Regions from separate parts of the Carboxylicivirga fragile genome, predicted to be linked through region 1. Evidence: riboswitches for the same ligand, from Rfam matches in the RefSeq annotation. Region 1 holds a riboswitch; each other region holds the start of a gene.
The links. Region 1 has a riboswitch for cobalamin ahead of ACRD7B_RS00385 (TonB-dependent receptor). Riboswitches for the same ligand answer to the same signal wherever they lie in the genome.
Positions count from the first base shown of each region.

Region 1 (20,768 bases):
GGCAGTCATAAATACTTTTAATACAGTGAAATCGTAGCCGTAGAAAAGGCCAACCAGTTTTTTTGTTGAACCAAAACCAGCTTGTTCAAGCGCGAAACCAAAACCTATACCAATAATGATGGCAAGGATGAAGTTAAATTCGTTGCTTATAATATGAGGTACTAATGGTGCCATTGTTAATTTGCTTTATTTATCCAAAGTTTTCTAAAAAAGAAGGCCAATGCGTAAGCCATCCCAAAAATTGATAACATGGTGATGATGCCGCCAAAGGACATGACTGCCATTCCACTTAAGGCTGAACCACTGGTGCAGCCCCGCGCTATTTGACTACCAAAACCAAAGAGTGCACCACCAAATATGGCAGCTGCAATTCGTGTTGAGTTTTTCACACCAACGCCTTTTTCAAGTTTAAGCGATACTCTGTTAGAGATAACGGCTGATAAAAAGGCACCAATGATAACACCAATGACTTCGAAGAACAACCAGGATTTCAACGGTCCATCAGGATGTTGATCGGCATATTTTTTATAATAATCTACCGATTCAGCATGACTTGGAGTTACGCTTTGAACCGTTTGCATTACTACACTTTTTAAGGCACCACTGGCGCCAAGCCCTCGACCACTAATGTAGATAGTAGCCAATAGAACAAACCCTAGAAAGAAACCAGCAAGGTAAGGGTTCATGTATTTTTTAGGAGTTTCTATCATTTCTCTTTTTCCTTAGTAGGTTCAACTTCGCTGTTTGAGGTGCTCTTATCCTCTTTATCTAATATTTCCCAACCAGTTAACATGGCTTTAATATTAGTGGTTAATGTATGCCCTGTTGTGGTCATGTATACATGAATAACAATAAACGACAGCAATAAAAAGGCACCTATGGTGTGAGCCCAGGCAATGTATTCTAAAGGAATATCACTGATGATGATAATATCATTGGCATCATAGGTTTTAAAATACATGTACAGTAAGCCAGATAGGATAACGATGGGTGCCATCACCAATTTAAAACCCAAATAAACCATGGCCTGTAGAGGGTTTAGCTTTTTACGAGCCGATTTAATGGTTGGGTGAGGATCGTTGCGAAACATCCCAATGGTATAATATTGAATCTGCGCTTTTAGCTTTGATATAGTTGGTATATATTGCTTCCATTCGCCAGTGGTGAAGTGCCAAAAAATTGAAAGTCCAATCAGACCTAATAATAAATAAGAAGCAATACGGTGATAGGCGACCGCTATCTCAAACCCTAACAACTGGAATGAATCGTGTATTTCAAAACCTGTGAGTGCTAAGAAAAAGATAAGTGCAGCCTGGCTCCAATGCCAAAAGCGTTCGAATTTTTTATAGATATATACTTTTTCCATTTTAATCGTATTTTATGTCTTCTGATTCAACTTCGTTTTTTGATAGGGCTTTAAAAAAGCGAGCTAGTGCATGAATAAAAACACCCGCAACTGATGCCCATAATAAGATATTTCCCAATAATTCAATCCAGTCATTGCTATCGCGTCCTGGTAGATAAAAACCGTCTAAATTGGCCAATCGACCATTGTTACTAGTGTGGCATTCTTCGCACGATAAGGCTTGTTCCTTGGGCGATACCATGTGGTTGATAGGCCAGTACATTTCTGTTTCTACAAATTCATAATGACCACTGTAGGGCAAACCCACTTCCTTCATGCCTGCTGTAGCGGATAATTGCCAATCAAAATCCATCCAATAAGCACTGTCACCTTTTGATTCGGAATACAAACGTGGTTGAATTAATAGTTTTGTTTCAGGATCGTAAATCTGATCTCCTCGATGCACTTTAACCGGGTATATCTTTGCTTTGCTATCATGAGCATCGCCTAGTAAGCGATTGACTTGAATAGGAAATTCAGAAACGGTATCGCCCAGGGCATAATGAGTAGCTTGACCGTTGAACCAATAGTACTCAGGTTCAACATTCTTTTCCCATACAAACTCACCTTTAATAGATAAGTAGGAGTGGTTGCCCATGGAATCTTCTTCATGAAAAGCATTACCATTTTCATCCAAACGTCCTGCTTCCGACCATTTCCAGGCCATCTTGGTGGCATTCTCTTTAGCGTAAGTTGGAATGTGACAAGTTTGACAACTTACTTTTGAAAAATGTCGATTAAGTAATTCGTCGTGGTGTGGTTTAGCACCGTGGCAATCATCACAATTCAGGCGGTTTACATCTGTTGAGGATACCGAATACAACTTTCCTTTTATTTGATGTTTATCTGCTGTATGGCAATCGACACACGACATGTTTATGCCATTGCTGGCCATGTGCACATCGGTATTTCGATCGCAGGAAAGCAGTGCTTCTTCCAAATCGCCGTGTTTTACGTTATTTCCACCACCGCTGTAAAAGTGACAAGCACCACAATTGATTTTATTTGGTCGCCCTACACTTTGTGCTACATTATTTAAATTAACACTACGATCGGGATAACCCGCCATGGCCGAACCTTTAATATATTCTTCGCTACCATCATGGCATACCATGCAATCCACATTACGTGCATTTTCAAAGTCAAAAGTATTGTTACCCATTCCAAAGCCAATGTGGCATTTGGCGCAGCTTTGTTCGTTGCTACTAGCACCAATACAAAAGTTATTGAGCACATTTTTCTTACCAACACTGGTAATACCTTTACCTTCCTCGTAAGCTAATCGCTCCCAATTCCAATGGCTGGATTGTATAATCTCTTTGTGGCGTTCGTTGTGACAAGTTAAACAGGCCTCAGTAACTTCCTGAGGTGTGTCAAACTGCTCTTGCAAAATGGTAAATTTTGAATGATCAACAGATGAAGATGGTTGAACAGCATACTTCTGTTTTAACTCGTATTGAGCTAAATTCAAAGGCTTCTCCTTATGAAATAAGTTAAGCGCTAATAGAATTAAAACTGTGCCAAGCACAGTAAATGTAATGATCTTGTTCATTATTTAGGTATTGAATAATCGAAATGCAAATATATCTAGATAAATAGATATAAAAAGTGCAGATAGTCACCTGTGACTAATTTAAATTCAGTCTTGTTAAAAATTAGACTGATTGATATGATTATTCAAAACCTTAATTGTTATGAACTAATAGGATAGAAGAGGTGCTATTATAAATTGGCGCCTCTGGAAATAATTGTAAGCAATGTAAAACTTAGCTAATTTTAATTCTTTGCGGTTTATTTTTATCATTGAGCGAAGCGAAAGTAAACACGCCGCTGATCACTTTTTCGCGACCGGTGTCATACATGGGTTCACAATAGATATCGACAGCAACATCAATTGTAACGGCTTGAACTTTTGATATTTTACCAACAACTTCAACGATGGTATTTTCTCCAACGGCTTTATGAAATTTAATTTCACCTGTTTTAATAGTGAACATGCGTTGTCTTGTAAATCTGGTAGCGGTAATGTAAGCTACTTCATCCATCCATTTTAGGGCTAAGCCACCAAACAAAGTTTCGTTCGCATTATATGTGGTTGGAAACACTGCTTTAAATTGTCGGGTCTCGCTATTCTTTATTTTTTCTTCCATCAACAAAAATTTTACACAAAAATACAATAAGATAATGAACATATGTTCAAATAAATTATATTTTTGCACTGTGATTATCACTTTTATTACCATACAAAGATATGCCACGAAAAAAAAGAAGTCGTAAAATACTGCACCCGCCTATAATGGAAGGGTTTAAACCCTTTGGGATACCAATGACCGAACTTGAGCCCGTTATTTTGCTTTATGAAGAATATGAAGCCATACGCTTAACAGATTACGAAGGCCTAATACAAGTTGCTGCGGCGGATGAAATGAATGTGTCGCGACCAACGTTTACGCGAATTTATGAAAAGGCAAGACAAAGTATTGCGAAAGCTTTTGTTGAAGGTAAGGCCATTTTTATTGAAGGTGGTGATTACCATACCGATGATCACTGGTATAAGTGCGAGGCATGTATGAAACTTAACATTGAAAATGAACCAGTAAGTGCTTGTCAATACTGCCAATCAGATAATTTACGAAAACTGAATAATACGGATGAATAAGGCGACTGAAACAAACGGATATTGTATATGTGTGCATTGCAATGAGCGTATTCCACATATTAAAGGGCAGCCGTGCCGCGAAGTAAAATGTGATAAGTGTGGACGGGCTATGATGCGAGAAGGAAATTATCACCACCAACTATATTTAAAAAAGAAAGGAGAACCAAAACATGAAAATTGCAGTTCCAACGAAAGGAAATGTCGTTGATGACCACTTTGGTCATTGCGATGAGTATACTGTGTTTACAGTGGTAGAAAAGCAAATTACAGAAACGGAGAAACTACCATCGCCCAAGGGCTGTGGCTGTAAAAGTAACATTGCATCCATTTTGCAGAATAAAGGCGTGAGTGTTATGCTTGCTGGAAATATGGGTAATGGAGCATTAAATAAGTTGAACAACTTCGGTATTGATGTTATTCGCGGATGCCAAGGTGATGTTAGTAAACTTGCGGAATCATTTATTGCAGGTACTTTAAATGACTCTGGTGTAGCTTGTCAAGCGCATGGGCACGCAGAAGAGGGGCATCAATGTCAACATTAACATGTGCTTATAACACAAAAAAGAGGGTATCCAAATGGATACCCTCTCTCTCGGTATTGTAAATATATTGTAAGTTATACAACTTTTACGTTTACTGCATTTAAGCCTTTTTTACCTTCTTGAAGATCGAATTCAACTTCATCACCTTCGCGAATTTCGTCGATTAATCCTGTTACGTGTACAAAATGCTCTTTTCCGTTATCTTCAGAAATGAAACCAAAACCTTTAGCGTCATTGAAGAATTTTACTGTTCCTTTACTCATTTTACTTGTATTGAAATTGTTATAATAATGATGTAAAGATAAATTATTAATTGGAATAAATCCAATTAAATGGTTTTATCTAACAAATTGATTACTTTTTTTTTGATTGAGGCTTTATTGATAAAGCTAAAACGCTTCAAAAGCCCCATTTATAAAAGAAAAGAGGGTGTCCAAACGGATACCCTCTTTCTTGGTATTGTAAAATATATTGTAAGTTATACAACTTTTACGTTTACTGCATTTAAGCCTTTTCTACCTTCTTGAAGATCGAATTCAACTTCATCACCTTCGCGAATTTCGTCGATCAATCCTGTTACGTGTACAAAATGCTCTTTTCCGTTATCTTCAGAAATGAAACCAAAACCTTTAGCGTCGTTGAAGAATTTTACTGTTCCTTTACTCATTTTACTTGTATTGAAATTGTTATAATAATGGCGCAAATATAAATGAATAATTGGAATATTTGAAGTTAATTTAGCTTAAGCACTATAAAGTTGATGATTTTTAGGTTTATTAGCTTTTGATATCGCAATTACATGCGCCTATATACGCTTAAATTCAGGTTATTGGGGAGATTATTTTCTTTGTAAAGAAATGGAAAATTAATTGCTTATTTTTAGTTAATTTCTAAATATAAGGCGAAAATTCTGTATTTAAAGGGCACAATTCATCCTTATTTATTCATTTGAAACACCATTTAATCCTAATTCTTTGGCTACTGTTTTCATCCCTTCGATGGTTTCCAATATTAATTCATCCAAATCCATATTTAAACGTTGTGCTCCATCTGTAATAATACTGCGGTCAACTTTAGCAGCAAAACGTTTATCCTTCCATCGCTTTTTCATGGATTTAAGTTTTAAGGAGTGGATACTCTTATCGGGACGAACCAACGCAGCGGTTGTAACTAGTCCTGTCAGTTCATCGGTGGCATACAGGATTTTCTCCATTAAATGAACGGGCTCAACATCGGTACATATGTCATAGGCATGAGATAGAATGGCTCTAATGTAGTCTTCGGGCCATTGTTCCTTTTCTAAAATCTCTTTTGCTTTTATACAGTGTTCTTCCGGAAATTGTTCGTAATCCACATCGTGCATTAAACCAATGATTCCCCACTTTTCCTCATCTTCATTGTATTTATTGGCAAAGTGGCGCATTACCGCTTCTACCGATAGAGCATGTTTATAAAGACTTTCGCTTTGATTGTATTGCTTAAAAAGGGCTAGCGCTTGCTGACGAGTTGGTACCATATATTAAGTTTTACACAAATATAAAAAATTTCATCGTCTAGGCTGGCGCTTTTACCTAATCATTAAAGCGAAACCCTCGGTAAAAACACTATCTTTCGACACCTTAAACAAAGTATTACATAATGGATTTAATTACACTAAACAAAGAATACGGATGCAATGATAATATTCGCTTTATTGATGAATACCATACCATTATTGCTGAAATTAAGAATAAATATGCAACAGTAAAAGTATCGCTTTATGGTGCACAGGTACTGAGTTTTAAACCCCATGATCAGGACGAGATTCTTTTTATGAGTAGTCAAAGTTACTTCGAAGATGGCAAGGCCATTAGAGGTGGCATTCCGGTTTGTTGGCCCTGGTTTGGTTCACACCCAAACAATGAAGAATTGCCATCGCATGGTTTTGCTCGTATTTCTACCTGGAAAGTCGTATCGTGCTTAAGCACAAATGATGCAGTAACGCTAAAATTGGGCTTGACAAGTAATGCATCAACATTGAAATTGTGGCCATTTGTTTTTAATGCAGAACTGGTGGTTAAATTGGGCAAAGAATTATCAGTATCATTAATTACCACCAATAAAAACGATGTACCGTTTGAAATTAGTTCAGCTTTGCATTCGTATTTTAAGCTGTCTGATTTTTCTGACACATCGCTTAAGGGCTTAAAAGATACTGCCTTTCTGGATGATGTGTCAGAAAAGGAAGGTTTGCAAAAGGAAGAATTACTTAGGTTTTCAGATAGAATAGATTGCAGGTATAGAAGAACAGAATCGCCATGCCTTATTAATGATAAGGATAGACAAATAAAGGTAGAAAAACGAGGTAGTGAAATTACTGTGGTATGGAACCCCGGGAAACAATTGTCTGCAGAAATGAAAGATTTGGGTGATCAGGATTATAAACACATGCTTTGTGTGGAAGCAGCTAATAGCTTGGAAGATACCATTACAGTTCAAGCCGGAAAAAAACATACTTTGGAAACAATTATTTCAATTGTTTAGATAGTTGCTTAATCCTTTTGCAAAGTTGATTGTTAAAAGAAATAAGATGTCTGATTCTTGATTTAGGAATCAGACATTTATTTTTGGATTAAACTTTACACACATATAATAATGCCAAAAACTTGCTACCACTGTGGAAGCCCTTCTCAAACTTGGGTAAAGCACGATGATAAAGACTTTTGTTGTGAAGGATGCGTAATGGTGTACGATATCTTGAAAAGCAACGATATGGGTACTTATTACGATATTAACAATGCGCCTGGCATTCGAAAAAAATCAACAACTTCAGAATATTACGATTACCTCGATCAGGATGAGATTAAGGCATCGGTATTAGATTTTCATGATGGAGATACCTGCCGCATTAAATTATATATTCCGTCTATTCACTGTAGTTCATGCATTTGGCTAATCGAGAATTTACAACACCTGCACAAAGGGGTCATTACTTCAACGGTTAATTTTAATAAGCGAGAAGCAAGCATAACTTATAACGAAGCACAGATAAAATTAAGCGAATTGATGAATTTGCTTTCGTCAATTAATTACAAACCTCACATTAAAACGGAGGAACAAAAGAAGTCGAGCAAAAAAAGCCGTCAGCTTTTGGTAAAACTGGGGATAGCAGGCTTTGTTTTTGGCAATGTAATGTTATTGAGTTTTCCAGAGTATTTATCGGACGATGTGGCGTTGAATCCTGAATTAATTGAGGCTTTTAAATGGATTAGCTGGCTCTTAGCTCTACCTGTGATGTTATATTCAGGAAACGACTATTTTATCACCGCCTGGAAGAACCTGAAACGCAAAATCATTTCAATTGATTTGCCTATTGTATTAGGTATTATAGCTATTTTTTTGCGCAGTACGTATGAGATAGCGACATCAAGCGGACCCGGTTATTTGGATTCTTTAACTGGATTGATCTTTTTCCTGTTAATCGGTAAATGGTATCAGGCCAAAACCTATGAGGCACTTAGTTTCGACAATGATTATTCATCTTATTTTCCTTTGGGCATTACTCGTATAAAGAATAATGAAGAAGAAATTATACCAATCAATCAATTAGAATCTGGTGATTTGATTTCGGTACGAAATGGTGAAATTATTCCTGCTGATGCTAGCTTAGAATCCATTGGTGCATCCATCGACTATAGTTTTATAACAGGCGAATCGGTGCCGGTGCGTAAGCAAAAGGGTGATACTATTTATGCTGGAGGAAGAGTTATTGGTAGCGCATTATTATTAAAGGTTGAGAAAAAAGTTGAAACGGGATACTTAGCAGAGTTGTGGAAAGAGCGAACCGATAAGAAATCGTCGGAATCGATGCTTTCGTTGACGCTAAATATGGTGAGTAAATATTTTACCATTGCAATACTTATTATTAGCTCCTTAACAGCGCTTTATTGGTTGTGGTTCGACAGTTCAAAGGCACTATTGGCCTTTACTTCGGTATTGATTATTGCTTGCCCATGTGCCTTGGCTTTGTCTGTTCCATTTGCCTTTGGGCATGCCAGCCGAATTCTTGGTAAAAACCATTTTTATCTCAAATTAAGTTCCATTATTGAAGGCTTAACTAAAACCGATCAGGTGGTTTTTGATAAAACAGGAACATTGACCGACCCTGACACTTTTAAGGTAAGTTATGAAGGTGAGGAACTAGATCATTTTAATCGCTCCATCATTAAATCATTGGCGCATCAATCACGCCACCCATTAAGTAGAGCTTTGTATCAGCACTTAAGCGATGCCGATGAATTTGAAGTGTTGGATTTTAAAGAATTGGAAGGTGCAGGGGTAGAAGCCATGATAATGAATCACAACATTAAAATTGGTTCAGCATCATATATTGGAATTGAAAGTAAAATAAAACAAGAGTCTGCGCGGGTGTATGTATCCATTGACGATAAAGCTATTGGGCATTTTGTGATAACTAATTATTATCGTCCCGAATGGAAAGAAATGTTACGAGTGGTGCAGAAAAAAGCAGTGGTTCATTTACTGTCGGGTGATAATGATGCAGAACGTGAGATATTGGAGCGTGAGATTGCCAATGCTGATAATTTACACTTTTACCAATCGCCTAAGGACAAGCAAGCTTACGTGCAGAAATTAAAAGACAACAACAAGTTTGTAACAATGGTTGGAGATGGGATGAATGATGTTGGCGCACTTAAGGAAGCACATGTTGGAATAGCCGTTGCCGATGATGTTTATCAGTTTTCACCATCAAGCGATGCCATCATTAGTGCTAAGGAATTAATTAAATTACCCGTATTTATCAATTTTGCCAAGTCAGCTTTACGCATCGTTTACTTAGCAATAGGCATTTCGTTTCTTTATAATGTAGTTGGTTTGTATTTTGCCGTTACCGGACAGTTAAATCCTTTATTTGCAGCTATATTAATGCCCTTGAGTAGTGCTTCTGTTGTAGTATTTACAAGTTTAAGTGTTATGTGGTCGGCAAAAAAAAGACGATTACTTTAAAATAATGGAAACAAATGTAATATTCAGATTGTAATTATAGGCGGAAAAAGTAAGCTGAGATTACGCATTTAAGAGCTTTAAATCTTAAATATTGTTTATATTTGACCGAAATTTTAACCGATATAAGGGAACGAACTTTATAAGATAGTATGGAGATAATAATTGTTTTAGTGATTGCCAGCCTGTTAGTAGCCCTATTATTTTTATGGCTATTTATTTGGGCGGTAAAATCAGGACAATACGAAGACGATTATTCACCTTCTGTGCGTATATTGTTCGATAATCACGATAATAAAGAGCTTAAGTCTAATACAAAATCCAAAATCACCGATGAAGCAAGAGACGTTTTATTACGACAATAAAATTGTCAAGTATTTTATGTTCGCCACCATAATATGGGGCTTAGTTGGTATGTTGGCTGGGGTGCTTGCAGCACTTCAAATGGCAATGCCAGTTTTTAATTTTGAATCTGAATACACCACCTTTGGACGCGTTCGTCCAATCCATACTAATGCGGCAATTTTTGCCTTTGTTGGTAATGGTATTTTTATGGGGGTTTACTATTCTATGCAGCGTTTGTTAAAAACACGCATGTTTAGCGATGTACTAAGTTGGGTACATTTCTGGGTTTGGCAATTTATCATTGTGCTGGCAGCGCTTTCTTTAGCGCTTGGTTTCACAACTGGTAAAGAGTATGCTGAGCTAGAATGGCCTATTGATATCCTGATTGCCGTCTGTTGGTTAGTATTCGGATGGAATATGTTTGGAACCATTGTAAAACGCCGTGTGAAGCATTTATATGTTGCCATTTGGTTTTACATAGCCACTTTCATAACGGTAACTGTTTTACATGTTGTAAACTCAGTAGAACTACCAGTCACTTTATTTAAAAGTTATTCTTGGTATGCTGGTGTACAAGATGCCTTGGTACAATGGTGGTATGGTCACAACGCTGTGGCATTCTTCTTAACCACTCCTTATTTAGGTTTGATGTATTACTTCGTACCTAAAGCTTCGAATCGTCCGGTTTACTCGTATCGATTATCCATCGTTCACTTCTGGACCTTCTTATTTATTTATATTTGGGCAGGGCCACATCACTTATTATATACTGCATTACCCGATTGGGCACAATCATTAGGTACGGTCTTTTCTATCATGCTAATCGCTCCATCTTGGGGTGGTATGTTAAATGGACTACTAACACTTCGAGGTGCCTGGGATAAGGTTCGCGAGAGTGCAACTCTTAAATTTATGGTTGTAGCTGTTACGGCTTATGGTATGGCAACGCTTGAAGGCCCATTATTATCATTAAAAAATATTAATGCCATCAGTCACTTTACAGATTGGACTGTAGCACACGTGCACGTTGGTACATTAGGGTGGAATGGGTTCTTAACCTTTGGTGTACTGTACTGGTTAGTTCCTAAAATATTTAATGTAAAGCTATATTCTGAGAAATTGGCCAATGCGCACTTCTGGATTGGAACTTTAGGTATTTTATTCTATGCCATACCGATGTATTGGGCTGGTTTAGCGCAAAGCCTTATGTGGAAAGAATTTACTTCAGAAGGTTTATTAGCTTATCCTAGTTTCTTAGAAACAGTGACGCAAATACGTCCGATGTATTACATGCGTGCCTTTGGTGGTGTGATATATTTATCGGGTGCTATTTTAATGACTTACAACCTGTTTAAAACAGTTGGTAAAGGTAATATGGCAGCTAATGAAGAAACAACCGCTGTTGTTGAGAATCTTACCGCTAAAAAACCTGGTGAGAAGTTACACGCTGTATTGGAGCGTAAACCTTTCCAGTTTATGATATTATCATTAATAGTTGTGTTAATCGGAACTTTCGTAGAACTGATTCCTACTTTCTTGATTAAATCAAATGTGCCAACTATCTCTAGTGTAAAGCCTTATACACCACTTGAATTAGAAGGTCGTGATATTTACATCCGCGAAGGTTGTTATAACTGTCACTCTCAAATGGTTCGACCATTCCGATCAGAAACAGAACGTTATGGCGAGTATTCCAAAGCTGGTGAGTTTGTTTATGATCATCCATTCCAATGGGGATCGAAACGTACTGGACCAGATTTAGCTCGTGAAGGGGTGATGACTGGTAAAATTTACAAACCAGACGCCTGGCACTTTAATCACATGTTGGATCCTCAAAAATTGAATGCCAATTCAATCATGCCGAAATATCCATGGTTGATTAGTGACGATGCGGATATTGAAAGGATACCGGCTAAAATTAGAGCCATGCAAACTCTTGGTGTTCCTTATGCCGAAGGTTATGATGAGCTTGCCATTGAAGATTATATGGCACAAGCCGATAAAATAACTAATGGACTGAAAGCAGCTGGAATAGAAACAAAAAGTGAAAAGGAAATCATTGCTTTAATTGCTTATTTGCAGCGTTTAGGTACGGATATTTACAAAGTACAACCTGAGGCGGAATTGGCCGAATAAATAGGATAATATGAAACGACCATTTGGGGAGTTCAATCCCGATAGCTATCGGGAGGCAATTGAAATAAAAATTTTAAACAGATGAAATTAGTAAGACACTATTTAGAAGACATTGCTGGGATTGAAATTTATCCGATCATTTCATTTTTACTGTTCTTTGCCTTATTCATATTCGTATTATGGTACGTTATAAAAATGGATAAAGCACATGTAATTGAAGTTTCGAACTATGCAACGGATAAGGCAGACGAAGTACCAACTGCCGACGAGAGTTAATAAGTTGATTAGAAAAAACGAGAGCTGTAATGCAGCTTTCGTTCATATAATATTTATTTCATATCTATGGAAGAGATCAAAAAAGACCACAAAAATCTACCGGAAATTGACCCTTTAACGAATGATAAGTTCGTTCCGGAGCATGAATTTGATGGCATACGAGAATTAGCAAATAATCCACCGTGGTGGTTAACATTTATCTTGTTGGGCAGTATATTGTTTGCATACATTTATATTGCACGCTACCATTTCTTTAACGATGGTGATTTGCAAGTTGCAGAATATGAGCAGCAAATGTTGGATGCTATCCCTGAAGAAGTTGAAGAAGCAGCCACTACAGGTGAGGGAGGTATAACTATTGAAACTGTAAAAGTAGATTATACCATTCCTTTAGATGATAAGGCTGACTTAGCAAAAGGTGCAAAGGTATTTGCTACCAACTGTGCTGTATGTCACCTGGCTGAAGGTCAGGGATTGGTTGGGCCTAACTTAACCGATGAATATTGGATTCATGGGGGAAGTTTTGAAGATATTATGCACATTATTAATACTGGTGTTATCGAAAAAGGAATGATTGCCTGGAAAGGTCAATTATCGTCTAAACAGATACATCAGGTGGCAAGTTACATTACTACTTTAGTGGGTACTAATCCGCCTAATCCTAAAGCTCCTGAAGGAGAAAAGTACGTAGCGCCTGCTGAATAAAAGATAGATCAGAATTAAAATAACTCGGGCAATGTTTATCACTTTGCCCGATTTTATTTAAAGATGTTTTATATTTTTACAAGTGAATGAATAAACCTCACACCAATGACAAATGAACCCAAAGAATCTTTTCGCGATCGGATAGTCACGATGAATGAGAAAGGTGGAAGAAATTGGATTTATGCCAATAAACCTTCTGGCAAATATTATAAGGCCCGTAATATTGTGGGCATTATTTTGTTGGCTTTTCTATTTATAACACCATACATTAAGGTGGATGGTGAGCCGCTTTTGTTGTTTGATATTATTCATCGCAAGTTTGTCTTGTTTGGAGTTGTTTTCTGGCCGCAGGATTTTCATTTATTTGTGATAGGGTTAATTTCTATTATAGTGGCCATCATTACTTTTACGGTGGTTTATGGCCGTGTTTGGTGTGGATGGACTTGTCCTCAAACCATCTTCATGGAAATCATTTTTCGTCGTATCGAGTATTGGATCGAAGGAAGTGGTGATCAGCAACGCATTCGAAATAATGGAGAAGATAGTTTTGATAAATTGTGGCGTAAGACTCTAAAGCATTTCATTTTCATCTTAATATCATTCTTCATAACGCATACAATGCTCTCGTACATTGTGGGGGTGGAGATGGTGAAACAATACATTACTGGTTCACCTACTGAGAATTTTAGCGTGTTTGTTGCCATTATGATTTTTACGGCAGCCTTTTATGTGGTGTTTGCTTATTTTAGAGAGCAAGTCTGTTCTTTAATTTGTCCATATGGTCGCCTACAAGGCGCTTTACTGGACAATAATACCTTAATGGTCACCTACGATTATAAACGGGGTGAATCAAGAGGGCCAATGCGTAAAGAGGAGGATAGAGCAGAGGCTGGTAAAGGCGATTGTGTTAATTGCCATAAGTGTACAACTGTTTGCCCTACAGGTATTGATATTCGTGATGGTATTCAGTTGGAGTGTATAAACTGTACTGCTTGTATCGATGCATGTGATGGGGTAATGGAACGCTATAAATTACCTAAGGGATTGATTAGAATTACTTCGTTGAATAACGTTGAGAAAGGAGAGAAATTTAAATGGACGCCTCGTATAATTGCCTATACAACTTTAATGGTAGCGTTGACAGGTGTGTTAATAGTACTGTTTAATTTACGAAGCGATTTTGAAACAACAATTCTTCGCGTTCAGGGTTCTTTATATCAAAAGGTGGATGATCAGCATCTAAGTAATATTTATAATTACAAGGTGGTTAACAAAACCAATCGTGAGGCTGAATTAAGTATTAAATTGATTTCTCCCGAAGGTGAAGTTCAACTGGCTGGAAGTTTGATGAAGATTGAGAAACAAAAGAAAATGCAAGGTGCTTTCTTAATAAAGTTATCAACCGAACAATTAACTGGATCGAATACTGAAATAAAAATTGGTATTTACGAAGGTGAAGAATTAATTGAGGTTATTAGTACCAGTTTTGTCGGGCCATAATTTTTGGTTCTTAAATTGGTTTTAGAAAACGAATTGTCTTGAAATAAAAAGTATAGAATGAAATTTAATTGGGGACACGGAATATTTCTGGCTATTGTATTAGGCGCTTCTGGATTGGCAACTTTGGTATTTATTACGACCAGAGAACGCATTGATATGGTGACAGAAGAATATTATCCAAAAGAATTAAAATATCAGGATCAGATATCTAAGATTATTAATTATCAGGCCTTGGCTAAAAAGGTTGAAGTAAGTAGTGATAATGATTTAGTGATTAGTTTTCCTGAAATTACTGGTTCTGCGGATGGCATCGAAGGTGAGGTTCACATTTATCGTCCGTCGAATAAAGCATTGGACATTGAACGCACTGTTGCTTTGGACTCCGCTTTTAGCATGAGTATAGCGAAAAAGCATTTTAAAGCTGGCAAATATGAGTTAATGATTGAATGGCAAGCCAATGAGGTAGCATATTTCACAAAATTACCTTTATACATCGATTAAAAATGGGAATACTTGAAGGATTCGTAATTGGCTTTTTTGGCAGTTTGCATTGTGTTGGCATGTGTGGCCCTTTGGCCCTTGCTCTTCCTTTACCAACCAACTCGGTTTCTCAAAAGGTAATTGGTGCTTTATTATATAACCTTGGCCGGGCACTAACCTATAGTCTTTTAGGTTTAATATTTGGTTTTGTTGGAGCAGGGTTGAAGCATTCGGGCATTCAAGAAATAGTATCAATTTTATGTGGTGCTATTATGATTCTTTCAGTTATTTTACCAGGTATAATCAAATTACCTAAGGGAAGTAATAAGGTCTCAAATTCGATTTATTCTACTCTTAAAAAGAAGATTGGTGATTCCTTGAATCGCAGAAGTGTTGGCAACCTTTTTATTATAGGTATACTTAATGGCTTTTTACCATGTGGCTTGGTCTATGTTGCCATCTCAAAAGCTGTATTATCATTAACCATTCAAGAAAGTGTATTGTCCATGTTTTTCTTTGGCTTGGGTACTTTACCAATGATGTTTGCAGTGGCATTTTTCTCCGATATAATAAGAAGTCGATACCTTCATAAGTTGAAGGCTTTCATTCCTGTTTTTATTGTGATTTTAGGTGTAATATTTATTCTTCGCGGACTAAATCTGGGAATCCCATATATTAGTCCGGATATGAGTAAGGCAGCCTGTTGTCATTAATTGCTTTATTCCTTTTTTATCGGGTTAATCACCTATAAATGCTATTAGAGTATAAATTAGTGTTTTAAGCACTTTATTTTGCATAGTTTTTTTAGTAAATTACAGTTTGGCACTTTTTAGAACTTACTTGCTAAGCTTTATTTACTTACATCTAAAACTAAGTTGAAATGAAGATTAAATCATTGAATAACATTGGTATTGGCAGAAGATTAAACTTGGTACTAGGATCGGTAGTAGTGATAATCATAACGGGATTAGGTACTTACACGCTGATATCTCAAACCAATACATTTAATAATTTATTAGGTAGTTTCTCTTACGAACAAACAGCTGATTTAAAGCGCTTAGTTAATCTTCAGATAGAGATTAAACAAGATGTTGTAAACTCGGGCATTAATGTTGCCAACAAATTTTTCTACCAAAGTAGTGTAGAACTTAATTCAGATAATTTATTAAGCGTTAAGGCTAAAAATCAAATAACAGGTGAAATCCTGGAGCTTGATATTCCAGAGTTTTTACATGCTAATACACGTGTTCATGAGAATTATGCTTTTGTAGATGAAATAGGTACTATGCTTAATGGTACCGCTACCATCTTTCAGCGCATTCCTCAGGGGTTTTTACGCATTTCCACCAATGTTTATAATAAGCAGGGGCAACGCGGAGTTAACACCTTTATTCCAAACGATTCTCCGGTTATACAAGCCATTCTCGCTAAAGAGACCTTTAAAGGTAGAGCTTTTGTTGTTGATGATTGGTATCTAACGGCTTACGAACCAATCATTATCGAAGGAGTTGTGCAAGGTATTTTGTATGTAGGGTTTAAAGAAAAAGACATGTCGAGCATCAAGGATGTGTTTGCTAGTAAGGTTTACCTCGATTCAGGATTTCCTTTTTTAATTGCTAAAGATGGTACAGTATTGGTACATCCCGTTGGCGAAGGTACCAATAAATCAGATGAAGCGTTTTTTCAAGAGATGCTTAATTCGGGGCAGGAGAAGGGCCGAATCGATTACACTTATGAGGGAATAGGTAAGATTTTATATTACGAATACATTCCGCGCATTGAGGCTTTTGTCGCTGTATCCTATCTTAAGTCAGAATACAATCGTGGCATTTACGAGAAACTGGTTGTTCTAATTATTGTGCTTCTGCTTAGTGTTGGCATATTTGTAATTGCCATTCGATTAATTACCAATTCCATCACTAAACCTCTTAACAGGAGTGTTGAATTAGCGCATAAAGTGGCGCAAGGCGATTTGTCTTCAAGTATACATCTTGATCAAGAAGATGAAGTTGGGCGTTTAGCTCAATCTTTGGAGAACATGATTACAAAATTGAAACAAGTGGTGGCTGAAATATCTCAAGGATCGGAGAACATAGTATCTGCGAGCGATCAGGTTAAGTCAACATCCATGCAGTTGTCCGAAGGAGCCACTCAACAAGCAGCTTCCGTAGAAGAGGTATCATCGACAATGGAAGAGATGGTAAGTAATATTGAACAGAATGCTCACAACGCTCAAAATACGGAACAGAAATCAAACAAAGTGCATGAGGATATCCAAATTGTAAATGAAAAAATAACAAAGCTTGTGGCTTTTACAAATGACATATCCCAAAAGATTAATATCATAAACGAAATTGCGAATCAAACCAATATATTGTCTCTTAATGCAGCCGTTGAAGCAGCACGAGCGGGAGCCGAAGGCAAAGGGTTTGCTGTGGTTGCCAATGAAGTTAAAAAATTGGCTGAACTAAGTAAAAATGCTGCCAATGAAATAGTTAATTTAACTCAACTGGGATTGGAAATGGCTGAAGTATCGAGCTCAACCATGCTTGGTGTTGTACCCGAAGTTGATAAAACCACTGAATTGGTCAAAGAAATATCTGTATCTAGCGCGGAGCAATTAGAAGGGGCTGGGCAAGTTAATTCGGTTGTACAAGGATTAAATAACCTGACCCAACTTAATGCCTCATCTAGTGAGCAGTTAGCGGCTAGTGCCGAACAATTATCATCACAAGCCAATGACCTAAAAGAGATGATTGCCTTTTTTTCAATTAAGGATGAGAAATAGATATTAAGACAAAAGTGTATTTTATTTCAATTAAAAAAGGGTAATATATTTTTTGAGAATAAAAATTCATATACATTTGCGCTCAAATTGGTTCAAGAGGTAAAATCATTACCTGGCGATAAAAGGGAATGCCGTGAAAGTCGGCAACAGTTTCCGCTGCTGTAAGTCTTGATTCCGAGAAAACGGAATAGCATGCTACAACCAACAATGCCACTGTTAATAGATACAACGGGAAGGCGGTTAGTAGTCAAGACAAGTCAGAAGACCTACCAATATAAACTTAATTGTTCAAAGCATTCGGATAAAGTGCAAGGCAATGTTATACAAGATGTATTCATCGTAGCTTTCGTTTGTAGAACAGTTTTTATTTGACCGATTAAGAGGTGATGAAAAAAGAGCTGTTGATAATTGTATTTTTTGTGTGCGTTGCATTTGCAAACGGACAAATTATAGATACAGTGAATGTGGAAGAAGTTGTTGTTACTGGAACCAGTATTAGCCGTTTCCAGGCAGGTTCAAAGATTGAAAAGGTCCCAGAACAACAGTTTGAATTAATGCAAGGTGGAAATCTTGATCAGTTAATTTTGCGGTTTACACCCTTTGCCATAAAAAGTACAGCTGGTTCTTTAGCCACAATTCGGGTCAGAGGTACATCACCAGATCACACAAGTATCAACTTTGGTGGAATTAATATTAATTCAATGACGCTGGGAAGTTCCAACCTAAGCAATGTACCCTTGTATTTATTTGATGAAATTGGTCTTCAGTACGGAAGCGCTTCGGTGGTTAACGGATCGGGGAGTATTGGTGGCGCTATTCATTTAGGGATGAATAATTACTGGGTGAATGGTTTTAAAGCTGAAGCAAGGATTGATTTTGGGTCGTTTGATGAAGAATTATATGGCACTAAGTTGTTTTATGGCAACGGTAAGTTGGAAGGCGTTACAAGAGTTTATTATTATAAGAAAAAAAATAATTTTCCTTTTTTTAATACCACGCATGATTTTGAGAAAAACGGTGCATTTGGAGAGGATGTTCAACGAAATGCATCAGTTGAGAATAAAGGCGTGATTCAAGAGTTTAATTACAAACTTAATACTAATGAGACCTTTACTTTAAAAGCATGGATTGAGAGTGATTGGCATGAGATACAACAAAACATGCAAACCAATGCGTTTCAACCAAATATGCGTAAAACTTTAAGTGATGATCATGTTCGATTGTGGACAGAATATAAAAATGAAAAAAAGAAACTGCATTATAAGTTAGGTGGCGGATATGTTTACGACAATTCAGTTCATAATCATTCTACTAATAAAATATCAACGCAGCGTTTAATATTCAATGGGGATGGAGAATATAAAATAACCAATAGCAGTAGTTTTAAAGGTGGGGTTAATTTTAAATCAATTTTTCCAAAAGTATACGCTTATAATACCGACTTAAAACGAGAAGATTGGACCGATATACACCTTTCGTATTATCAAAATTTCTTTAATAAATTAACCGTATCTGTTAATTTGCGCCAAGCCTTTGTAACTGATTTTGATGTGCCTTTTACACCTGCTGTCGGGTTTTCTTATAATGCGCTTGCCAAAGAAAAATACGTACTTAGTTTTACTGGTAATGTATCTAAAAGCTACCGTGTCCCAACTTTCAATGATCGCTATTGGGTGCCAGGTGGCAATCCAAATCTTAAACCTGAAGATGGCATAAATTACGAGCTTGGATCAAAGTTTAGTTACTGTATTGATGGTCTTTCTGGCACAATCAAAGTAAATGCTTTTTATTTAGATGTTGACAATTGGTTACTATGGATAAATGGCAGTAATGGCTGGGAGGCGGATAATGTTCAGCGCGTCGTAAGTAAGGGAATTGAGGCTCAATCAAATTGGGATATTCATGTTCAAAAGTATACGATTAACACAGGTCTTAATTATTCTTATAACCCTGTTGAACGTGCAGAGGTTGTTGGTTCAAGTTCGGGACAGAATAAGGCAATTGGACGGCAATTGGAGTACGTTCCTTTACATAGGGGAGTCTTTTATCTTAGTGGTATTTATAAGGATTTATCGGCTGGTTTTGATTTTAATTACACGCATAAACAATATACCTCTCAGGAGCAAAATACGATTCCAGCGTACACCTTAGTAAATCTTCAATCGAGTTATAAGTACAAAGTAAATGATGACCATGTATTTCGTTTTGCGGCATCATTAAATAATATTCTAAATAAAGACTATCAATCCTCTGAGGGTTATCCAATGCCTCGAATCAATGGTAGATTAAGTGTAACATATAAATTTAAATAAACATAACTATAAATTAACTTCTTATGAAAAAGAATTTTTTTAGCTTAATTTTTCTTCTTACAACATTAAGCCTTGGTTTTACATCATGTAGCGAAGATGAAACAATTCCTGTTTTAAGTGCTGGATTTACTACTTCCGCCAATGTTGTTGAAGCTGGTGAAGCAATTGAATTTACAAACTCATCTACATCGGCAACTGAGTATGCTTGGGATTTCGGAGATGATGTTACCTCAAAAGATCAGAATCCGGAACACACATATGCAGCTGATGGGAAATATACAGTTACTTTAGTGGCAACAAATGGTGAAAAAACTGAGCAATTTCAAACCAAGGTTTATGTTGGTGAATATGCGTATGTACTGAATTATGGTGGCTATAACGGTACTAAAAGTTCCATTACTTTATATGATAAGAAAACAGCGTCGGTGCCTGTTTTTGACTATTATAATTTAAGGAATAATACCATAATGACATCAAATGCACAAAGTGCTTATCAATATGGTAATAAGATTTATTTTATGGGCAACAATGTTGACCGCATTACATATGTTGATGCTGCAACATTCATTCAGTCGAATAACGGTATTACTGATCAAGTAATTAAACCGCGAAATTG
Region 1 covers NZ_JBNGOY010000001.1:62,178-82,945, forward strand. Annotated here, with positions in the region: gene ACRD7B_RS00285 (YeeE/YedE thiosulfate transporter family protein) at 1-174, opposite strand, end outside; gene ACRD7B_RS00290 (YeeE/YedE thiosulfate transporter family protein) at 177-710, opposite strand; gene ACRD7B_RS00295 (cytochrome b/b6 domain-containing protein) at 707-1,366, opposite strand; gene ACRD7B_RS00300 (tetrathionate reductase family octaheme c-type cytochrome) at 1,368-2,957, opposite strand; gene ACRD7B_RS00305 (acyl-CoA thioesterase) at 3,172-3,555, opposite strand; gene ACRD7B_RS00310 (DUF134 domain-containing protein) at 3,657-4,064, shown strand; gene ACRD7B_RS00315 (NifB/NifX family molybdenum-iron cluster-binding protein) at 4,235-4,606, shown strand; gene ACRD7B_RS00320 (cold-shock protein) at 4,681-4,869, opposite strand; gene ACRD7B_RS00325 (cold-shock protein) at 5,085-5,273, opposite strand; gene ACRD7B_RS00330 (HD domain-containing protein) at 5,547-6,122, opposite strand; gene ACRD7B_RS00335 (D-hexose-6-phosphate mutarotase) at 6,245-7,129, shown strand; gene ACRD7B_RS00340 (heavy metal translocating P-type ATPase) at 7,241-9,613, shown strand; gene ccoS (cbb3-type cytochrome oxidase assembly protein CcoS) at 9,763-9,975, shown strand; gene ccoN (cytochrome-c oxidase, cbb3-type subunit I) at 9,944-12,091, shown strand; gene ACRD7B_RS00355 (hypothetical protein) at 12,173-12,367, shown strand; gene ACRD7B_RS00360 (c-type cytochrome) at 12,434-13,072, shown strand; gene ccoG (cytochrome c oxidase accessory protein CcoG) at 13,178-14,572, shown strand; gene ACRD7B_RS00370 (FixH family protein) at 14,630-15,073, shown strand; gene ACRD7B_RS00375 (sulfite exporter TauE/SafE family protein) at 15,076-15,765, shown strand; gene ACRD7B_RS00380 (methyl-accepting chemotaxis protein) at 15,933-17,840, shown strand; cobalamin riboswitch at 17,912-18,128, shown strand; gene ACRD7B_RS00385 (TonB-dependent receptor) at 18,227-20,152, shown strand; gene ACRD7B_RS00390 (PKD domain-containing protein) at 20,176-20,768, shown strand, end outside.

Region 2 (4,265 bases), on a different contig from region 1:
GCGCCTTCGTGGTTAATATTTTACCACAAAGGGAACTAAGGTATTTCACAAAGTCTCACAAAGTTTTTCCTTAGTGTTCCTTAGCGTTCCTTCGTGAAGCCCTTTGGAACCTTCGTGGTTTTTTTATCCTTTTATAATTTCTACTTGGTGATAATCATCGTCATGGATGCTTATCTTTACAATAGCGCCATAATTTAAATGCAGATTAAATATATTGCTGGCTGGTATATTTAAGTATTTCATAAGAAAAGCACGAATAATACCCGAATGCGTTACAATGGCAATTTTTTTACTATTTCCATTTACCATTTGTTTCTCAAATTGCTCAACACGCTTTAGAAGTTGCTTAAACGATTCACCATTGGGTGGACTTTGTAATACGAAATTCTCAGCCCATACATCAATCTCATTTTTAGGAATAGCCTTCCAAAACATACCTTCCCAATCTCCAAAGTTTAATTCTTTCAAATTTTCATCAAGGTATACTTTCTGTGCATGAAAAAGATGTGTAGCCAATAATTTACATCTTTTTAAAGGACTGCTAAATATAATATCTGGACTGTATTTTGATGCAGTTAATATTTGATTTATATCATCCGCTTCACTATCAAAACAAGAATGACAATTTAAATCTATTTGGCCGTAGCATGTGCCTTCTTTCACATCTGGCGTTGTATGCCTAATCAATAGTAATTCTATCATTTGAATAATTGATTAAATGGGTTATTCGAGGCATCCATATGAATGATTGAAAGGATGGTTAAATAAACGACCAACTCTGTGACTTGCTGAATGGTTCCAAGACAATCGCCAGTATAGCCGCCAATCCATTTCTTAAAATAACGTTCCAATAAATATTTTGAAAGAATTAAAGGAATAATAACTAGCAGTATTCTTAAATCGTTGAATAAGAATAAAACTGGAAGCGAGATGAAAAAGGCGATTAAAATTTCCTTCGAATGAAGCGATTTAGTGATTGGTTTAGATTTGCTAGTTTCATCTTCACGCACATATGATAGGCTGTGCATTGTGCTAACCGCCATTAGGCGACTTAGTACATGCGCGGCAATTAATGCAATTACTATTTTGTTTGAAGGGATAGCATCTAAACTTGAAAATTTTGTGAATAACAATAGAATAATACCAACAGCTCCGTAGGCTCCAATTCTAGAGTCTTTCATTATAGTCAGTATCTTCTCTTTTGTCCAGCCACCTCCGAAGGCATCGCACACATCTGCAAAGCCATCTTCATGAAAGGCTCCCGTTAAAAGAATAGAGCTTGCCATCGATAATAATATGGAAACGGAGTGGGGTAGTAATTGGCTAAGCGTAATATAAATTAATCCACAAATTGCTCCAACTACATAACCAACGATTGGGAGATAGCGATTACATTTATTTAGGTTACTTTGCGAAAAAGCGATATTCTTAGGAATCGGAATTCGTGTAAAGAACCCAAAGGCAGTTAAGATGAGATTAAATTGATTCTTTAGTCTTTGCATTTGAAAATTGTAAAAAAGCCATTAGCTGACAGCTATCAGCCAATAGCTTATAATTTATTACTCAACATTACTTACTCCAGCGTCTTCAAAGCTAGACATTTCATTAATGAAATTCACGGCAGACTGCACCAATGGAAAAGCTATGGCTGACCCTGTTCCTTCTCCAAGTCGCATGCCCAACTGTAAGATGGCATCTGCCTTTAAATGTTGAAGCATCAATCTATGGCCTTGTTCTTCAGATTGATGTGCATACAAACAATAATCGGTTACATTGGGATTTATTGCATGGGCTGCCAGTAATGCGGAAGTTGCAATAAAACCATCTGATAAAATGATCATTTTCAATTCAGCAGCTTTTAAGATTGCTCCGCAGATAGTTGCAATTTCAAGACCTCCAAAAGTGGCAAGTATATCCATCGGTGAGCTCGTGTTTTGATGTAAAAGCAGTGCTTTTTCAATTACTTGTGCTTTATGGCTAATACCTTCCTTGTCTAATCCTGTTCCTGCACCTGAAGCTTCTGTTGCTGTGCAGTCTGTGTATTTACAAAGTAAGGCTGCCGCTGCGGTTGTGTTTCCAATTCCCATCTCGCCAAAACCAATAATGTTGCATCCTTCTGAATGAAGTTTATCAACAAGCTGCGCACCATTCTCCATAGCCTGTTTACACTCTTCAATGGTCATAGCTGGTTCAACGGCAAAATTACGCGTTCCCTTCCTTATTTTTAGATCAAGCAAATTGGTGTTGCTTTCAAAATCATAATTAACGCCTGTATCAGCCACTAAGAGTTGTATTCCATGTTGGCGGCTAAAAACGTTAATAGCAGCACCTCCACCTAAAAAGTTCATGACCATTTGAAACGTAACCTCTTGTGGGAAAGGGCTAATCTTTTCTTCAGTTACACCATGGTCACCAGCACATACCAGAATGCTTGGTTTAGATAATTCTGGCTTAAGTGTTTGTTGAATCTGACAGACTTTAAATGCAATTTTTTCCAGCGCGCCAAGGGCACCTAAAGGTTTTGTTTTTAAATCAATTTTCTTCTGAATAGACTCATTCAGCTGATTGCTTACTTGTTCAATTTTAAACTCCTGCATTTTCTAAATTTAAATAAGTTTTAAATCTTCAGGAGGGAGGATTATACAAATAGACACAGCTATGTAAGTGCTATTCTAGAATCACTTTACCCCGAAGTTGAATAAAAGGCAGGTCTTCCGGCTTACCCTGATGTTATTACCTTCCCATTATTATAACAGTGGTATTTAATAACATCACTTCACTAATGTGAAAGTGGGTTTACGGCTACGGGGATAGCTCTGGATTTCTCAATGAGGCACCAGATTCCCTTTTTAAGCGTTTGCACCTTTATGTTCCAAAAATAGAAATAATAATTGATAGCCAGATGGCAGAATTATTTATTCTCTTGGATAAACTCATAACCAAGTGACTCAATGGTGCTTTTAATTTGATCCAAGTCAAAGCTACTTGCCTCAATTACAAGCTGATTATTCTGAGGAGATGCGTTAACTTTACTGATTCCATTTAGTTTGATAAGGTTAGATTCAACGCTTGCTTTGCAATGGCTACAGGTCATTCCTTTTACTGTAAATGTTTTGCTTTGGATAGGTTTAGCCATAGCAAAGGATGTAAACTGAGGAGCGTTATTCAAAGGTTCATGTGCTTTATTTAGTACTGAGGAGTTTAGTTTTTGTGTTTTAATTTTTACTGACTTATTGTAGTTTGTTTTATTGATATACTGCCTTATATATCCATTAATAATTAAGCCAACAAGTATTATGGTAGACGCGATTTGTAGCCAGTTTGGTAATAGTTCGTGCGAGTGACTTAGATGTTCGGTGTGTTGGTTGATAAGGAACCATTCACGTGGAAGGAAGTGATTGATCAGAGTTCCAAAAAACAAGGCGCCAAGAATAATAGAGCCCAAGTAGGAGATTAAAGTACGATTGCCAAAAACTTTTTTTATCACAGTGATTGTGGCTGCATTGGTTGCTGGGCCAGCCATTAATAGTACTAATGCAGCTCCGGGGGAAAGTCCCTTGAGCATTAATACTGCGGCAATAGGTACAGAAGCAGTTGCACATAAATACAATGGTATGGAAGCCAATAATACCACTAACATGCTTATGGGTTCGTTATCGAGGTAATTCGTGAAAAAGTTTTCTGGAATTATCACAGCCATTAAAGTAGCAATCAGTATTCCAATTATTAACCATTTGGCAATATCCATCAAGAATTCATAAAAACCATAACGAAATATTCCAAACCAACCTTGATGAGTACCCATTTTATCATTCTCACAGGATTGTGGGCCATCATTGGTATTGACATCATCTTCTTTGGCTGTGGCATTTGTAGCGGCTCCACCTAATACTCCGGTTATTAAAGCCACTATTACACGTATAATTGCAAATGGTAAGCCGAGTAAAGAGTATGTTACCATAATGGAATCTACACCTGTTTGAGGCGTTGAAATTAAGAATGAAACACTAGAACCTTTAGAAGCCCCATTACGATAAAAGGAAATTCCGGTGGGAATAACACCGCAAGAGCAAAGTGGGAGAGGAATGCCTAGAATTGCCGTATTGATTACTGACATCCAATTACTTTTACCCATATAACGATCTATCCATCTTTGAGGAAACCAAACTTTAAGCACGCCTGCAAAGAAGAAACCTAAAAGAAGATAGGGCGACATAGCCTTTAATAGGTCAAATAAAGCATCTGCAAATTCTATAATTAGATTC
Region 2 covers NZ_JBNGOY010000099.1:193-4,457, reverse strand. Annotated here, with positions in the region: gene cobC (alpha-ribazole phosphatase) at 124-702, opposite strand; gene ACRD7B_RS22525 (adenosylcobinamide-GDP ribazoletransferase) at 699-1,502, opposite strand; gene cobT (nicotinate-nucleotide--dimethylbenzimidazole phosphoribosyltransferase) at 1,560-2,597, opposite strand; cobalamin riboswitch at 2,689-2,882, opposite strand; gene ACRD7B_RS22515 (permease) at 2,912-4,265, opposite strand, start outside.
Region 2: another riboswitch for cobalamin. It lies ahead of cobT (nicotinate-nucleotide--dimethylbenzimidazole phosphoribosyltransferase); the one in region 1 lies ahead of ACRD7B_RS00385 (TonB-dependent receptor).

Region 3 (4,265 bases), on a different contig from region 1:
GGCTATAATTAAAATCCTCAAAGAAATAGCCATAGTTTTTCACCTCAACCGGTACCGAAATATCATTGTTGTAATGCGCTACATTGCCATATAAACTAAGACTTTTTGTGAGCTTGTATTCCAACAACTGACTTATATTTTTATTGATGTAAGCATTTTGAGTCATGGCTTTAGTTTCAACAAGATCATCACCGTCAATTTCGTAAGCGCTATTTTGCCACCCATCGCTTTGCTTTAGCGAGAATAGAGTTCGACCACTCAATTTACCAGCTGTAAAATCAATGTTGTTATTCTGCTGAAGCGTATTAAATGAACCATATTGGGTTTGATTACCAACTTCAAATTTACGATTCGACTTCTTGGTGATGATATTGATTACACCAGCAATGGCATCCGAGCCATAAAGCGATGAGGATGCTCCCTTTACCACTTCAATACGTTCAATCATGGCTGGGTTAATACGACTTAAATCATTCATTCCACCCACATCGCCATACATACGCTTGCCATCAAGCAATATCACAATAAAATCGTTACCTAAACCATTCAACATCATATTCGAACCCATGGTATTTGGGCTAAAATCAAAGGATGGACTAACAGCTCCCATTAAGGTTCCAAAATCAGGAGCTGCCGTATTTTCAATCATTTTCTTCGTTAATAGTTCGGTTGGCACAGGCGCAGTTTTTAAGTGATGTGGTGTACCTGTTCCTGTTACCACTACTTCTCCTAAATTTCCTTTTGATTGTTCCAATCGAAGAACCAGATCTGTTTTATCAGTAGTGGCATCTATGGCCATTCTAAGCCTTTTATATCCTGAATAGGAAACACACAACTGATACTGGTTAAGTGCAATGTTTTTTAAAATGAATTCTCCATTTTTATTTGTAGCTGTTCCGTAGGTTGTACCATTAATATAAACGTTGGCTCCTATTAAAGCTTGATTGTTTTCATCAAGTACTTTACCTGAAATAATAACCTCTTGTTGTGCCGATGCTGTCCAAACAATTAACATCGCCAAAATAGACATGCAAAACTTCTGCATAATACAAATATCTTTAAAATGGCAACTACATTTAAATAATGTAAATACCTCTTATTGCTTTTTTACTAATCCAATTGTTACTTTCTTACCTCTTCAAGATGACTCATCCAAATGGCATTGATTTCGGAATAATCACCCAAACCATTCATATTGGCATTTACGGTATAACCTTTAGCCTCCAGTTGCTCTCTCCAGCTTTGTTCGGCAGGATCGGTTTCGCCAGTATCAGCGTTTAAATCGTTACAGGCATGATCGCCTGCTACCGACATCAATGGAGTAATACAAAGCGTTGTGGCTTTAGTAGTACATTGATCTAATCTTGAAATAATACTTCCTATGGCTAATGAGCCATCTTCAAATCCAATGCCTTCAACAGTACCTACATAAAAGTCGCTATTGATTTTCTGTAGCTCGTCATGTAGCTTGGTATATTTGGCGTCTGCTTCATGAGGCGTACCGTGGCCCATAAATAGTACAGGACCTTGTTTAATTTCTTCACTAAATTTATTAGCCAGTACATGTGCCACTTCCTTAATATCCTTTTCAGAAGTCAACAAAGGTGTTCCTATCACAATATCAACATCTTGATATCTATTTTCAACTAATTTAGTGGCCTCCAACAACTCATCATACTCCTCACCTGGAATGATGTGAAGTGACTGCACATAAATTTTTCGATAGCCCTCTTTTATCAATTGCTCCAAAGTTTCAGCTGGTGTGTAAATACGAATCTCTTTACCATTCAAGCTGCCCTGTCCCCTTCCTTCGCGCAACTTTTTTATGATGAAATTGGATGTGTAAGCCCAGCGAATTTCTTGATTTGGGAAATGCTCATGAGCACATTTATTAATAGTCTTAAATGTTGCTTGCGGATTTTCGTACGAGGAGCCAAAGGTGGCAAGTACAATGGCTTCTTTTGTTTGTACTTGTTTCTTTTCTTTTTCTGAGAAAGAACAGGAAGTACAGAATAATGAACTTATACTTATGAATAGTAGTGCTTGCTTAAATAAATTCATCTTAAAATAATTTGGGATAGATTAAAAATGTGATTTGAGAAATACGAGGACTTGGGCATTTTTATACCGGGAGGTACAAAGGCCTTTCTTACAATTGATAAGGTGCATTCCAATCTACTTTTTACAGCAAATATATTTAGCTGCAAAATGCGAACAGAAACACACCATTGCAATACTGCAACAATACAAAACCGTGTCATTAAAATATGTATTCAAATAAAATACTGCGTGTTGTAAAATCTTAACCCGAAATTGTTTACGCCACAATAGTTTTCGTTTTGCAGGTCTTCTGACTTACTCCTGTTTAATGCACCTTCCCGTTATAAATAACAGTGGTTTGTAGTATTAAACATTTTTGTGGAGCTTACAGCTGCGGGTACAGTTTCGGATTTGCACCGAATTCCCTTTATTGACAAGTGCGATACTCGTCAAACACAAAACTGCCGCGAATGTATAATTAATTATTTAATTATATAAACAAAAGTGTAATTTTAATTAAATCCACACTAAATAATCAGATATATAACTCTAGGTTGTGCTTATTTAATAAACTTCAAAAACAGCATTATCCTTAACCAGTAAACTGTTCTCGAATACGCCCTTAGCCTCCTTAAGTAGTGGCTGTAGATCGCGATAACGGCTTGAGAAATGACCTAGCAGTAATTGCTTAACTCCCGCATCTCGCGCAATGGTAGCAGCTTGTTTGGCGGTGGTATGCATCGATGACTTAGCGAGCGCTTTCAAATCGTGCATAAAAGTGGCTTCGTGGTAGAGTAAATCAACCCCTTGAATGTGAGAAATTAACTTCCGATAATACTTTGTATCAGAACAATACGCATAACTTCGTGGTTTGGGAGCAGGAATAATGAGTTCTTCTTCAGGCACCACTCTACCCTGATCATCAGTAAAAGGTTCACCATTTTTTATGGCTACTATTTCTCGAACCTGAAGATCGTACTTAAAAATAGCTGGCTTACGTATGTTAGCTTCTTTAGGCTGTTCGGTAAACTTAAAGCCACAGGTTGGTATGCGATGCGATAAAGGAAAAGATTCAACCTTTACTTTTTTATCTTCATAGATGAGCACCTTCTCATCATATGTCAAATCACTGAATTCGATAACATACGGCAAATCAGCACAAAAATAATCGAGCTGCGGTTGTAAGATGCCCTTTAAATCGGAATGTGCATGGATGTGTAATTTAGCAGTACGGCCCAGTAATCCAAAAGTAGAGATCAATCCCATTAAACCAAATACATGATCTCCATGAAGATGAGATAAGAAAATATGGTGAATCTTGGAGAAGTTTACTTTATTCCTTCGCAATTGCATCTGCGTTCCTTCACCACAATCAATCAAAAAAAAGCGCTCAGACACATTAAGTATCTGAGCGCTTGGATATCTATCTGATGTTGGTAATGCTGAATTACTTCCGAGTATGGTTACCGAAAAGTTATTCATCAATATCTACGATTCAATTGCTTTACGAATCATTTCAATACCATCATCAAGTGCAGGTGCAATGTTTAAAACAGAATCGAGCTGCGAAACCGAGATCAAACGTTCTACGGCTGGCTGAAGGCCTGCTAACACAAATGCACCATCGGCATTTTTACACAATCGGTTGGCAACAAGAATTGCACTTAAACCCGATGAATCACAATAATTACATTTACCCAGATCAAGTAAAATATTCTTTTCACCATTACCAGATAAGAGTACCAGTTCTGATTTTAAAGTTGGAGCCACATGTGTATCCAACTTTTCTTTCAGCACCTGAACTACAGTAAATTCATCTAACTTATCAATCTTGAAGTCCATTCCTATTATTTTAACTTATTTTTTATCTTCTTTTGGTGATTTCTCGCTAGCTTCTAACTGATCTTTCAGTGCAGCTAAATCAGAAATATCTCCTAAAGTAGTTTTTTCTAAGTTATCATTCAACTTCTTCACGCCTTTTTTCGTTGTTTTGGCTTGAGCTTTCTTAGCTGCTACCTCTTCACCCTTCTTACCATCTTCGAATACACGAGAGTGAGAAAGAATGATACGCTTAGCTGCTTTATTGAACTCAATCACTTTGAAATCAAGCTTTTCGTCAACTTTAGAAGCTGATCCATCTTCTTTCACTAAATGACGAGGAGTAGCAAATCCTTCAACACCATACTGCAATGCAATTACAGCACCTTTGTCGAAGATGTCAACGA
Region 3 covers NZ_JBNGOY010000017.1:58,777-63,041, reverse strand. Annotated here, with positions in the region: gene ACRD7B_RS09470 (TonB-dependent receptor) at 1-1,045, opposite strand, end outside; gene ACRD7B_RS09465 (sirohydrochlorin cobaltochelatase) at 1,123-2,061, opposite strand; cobalamin riboswitch at 2,324-2,516, opposite strand; gene ACRD7B_RS09460 (ribonuclease Z) at 2,605-3,522, opposite strand; gene ACRD7B_RS09455 (STAS domain-containing protein) at 3,529-3,882, opposite strand; gene rpsA (30S ribosomal protein S1) at 3,898-4,265, opposite strand, start outside.
Region 3: another riboswitch for cobalamin. It lies ahead of ACRD7B_RS09465 (sirohydrochlorin cobaltochelatase); the one in region 1 lies ahead of ACRD7B_RS00385 (TonB-dependent receptor).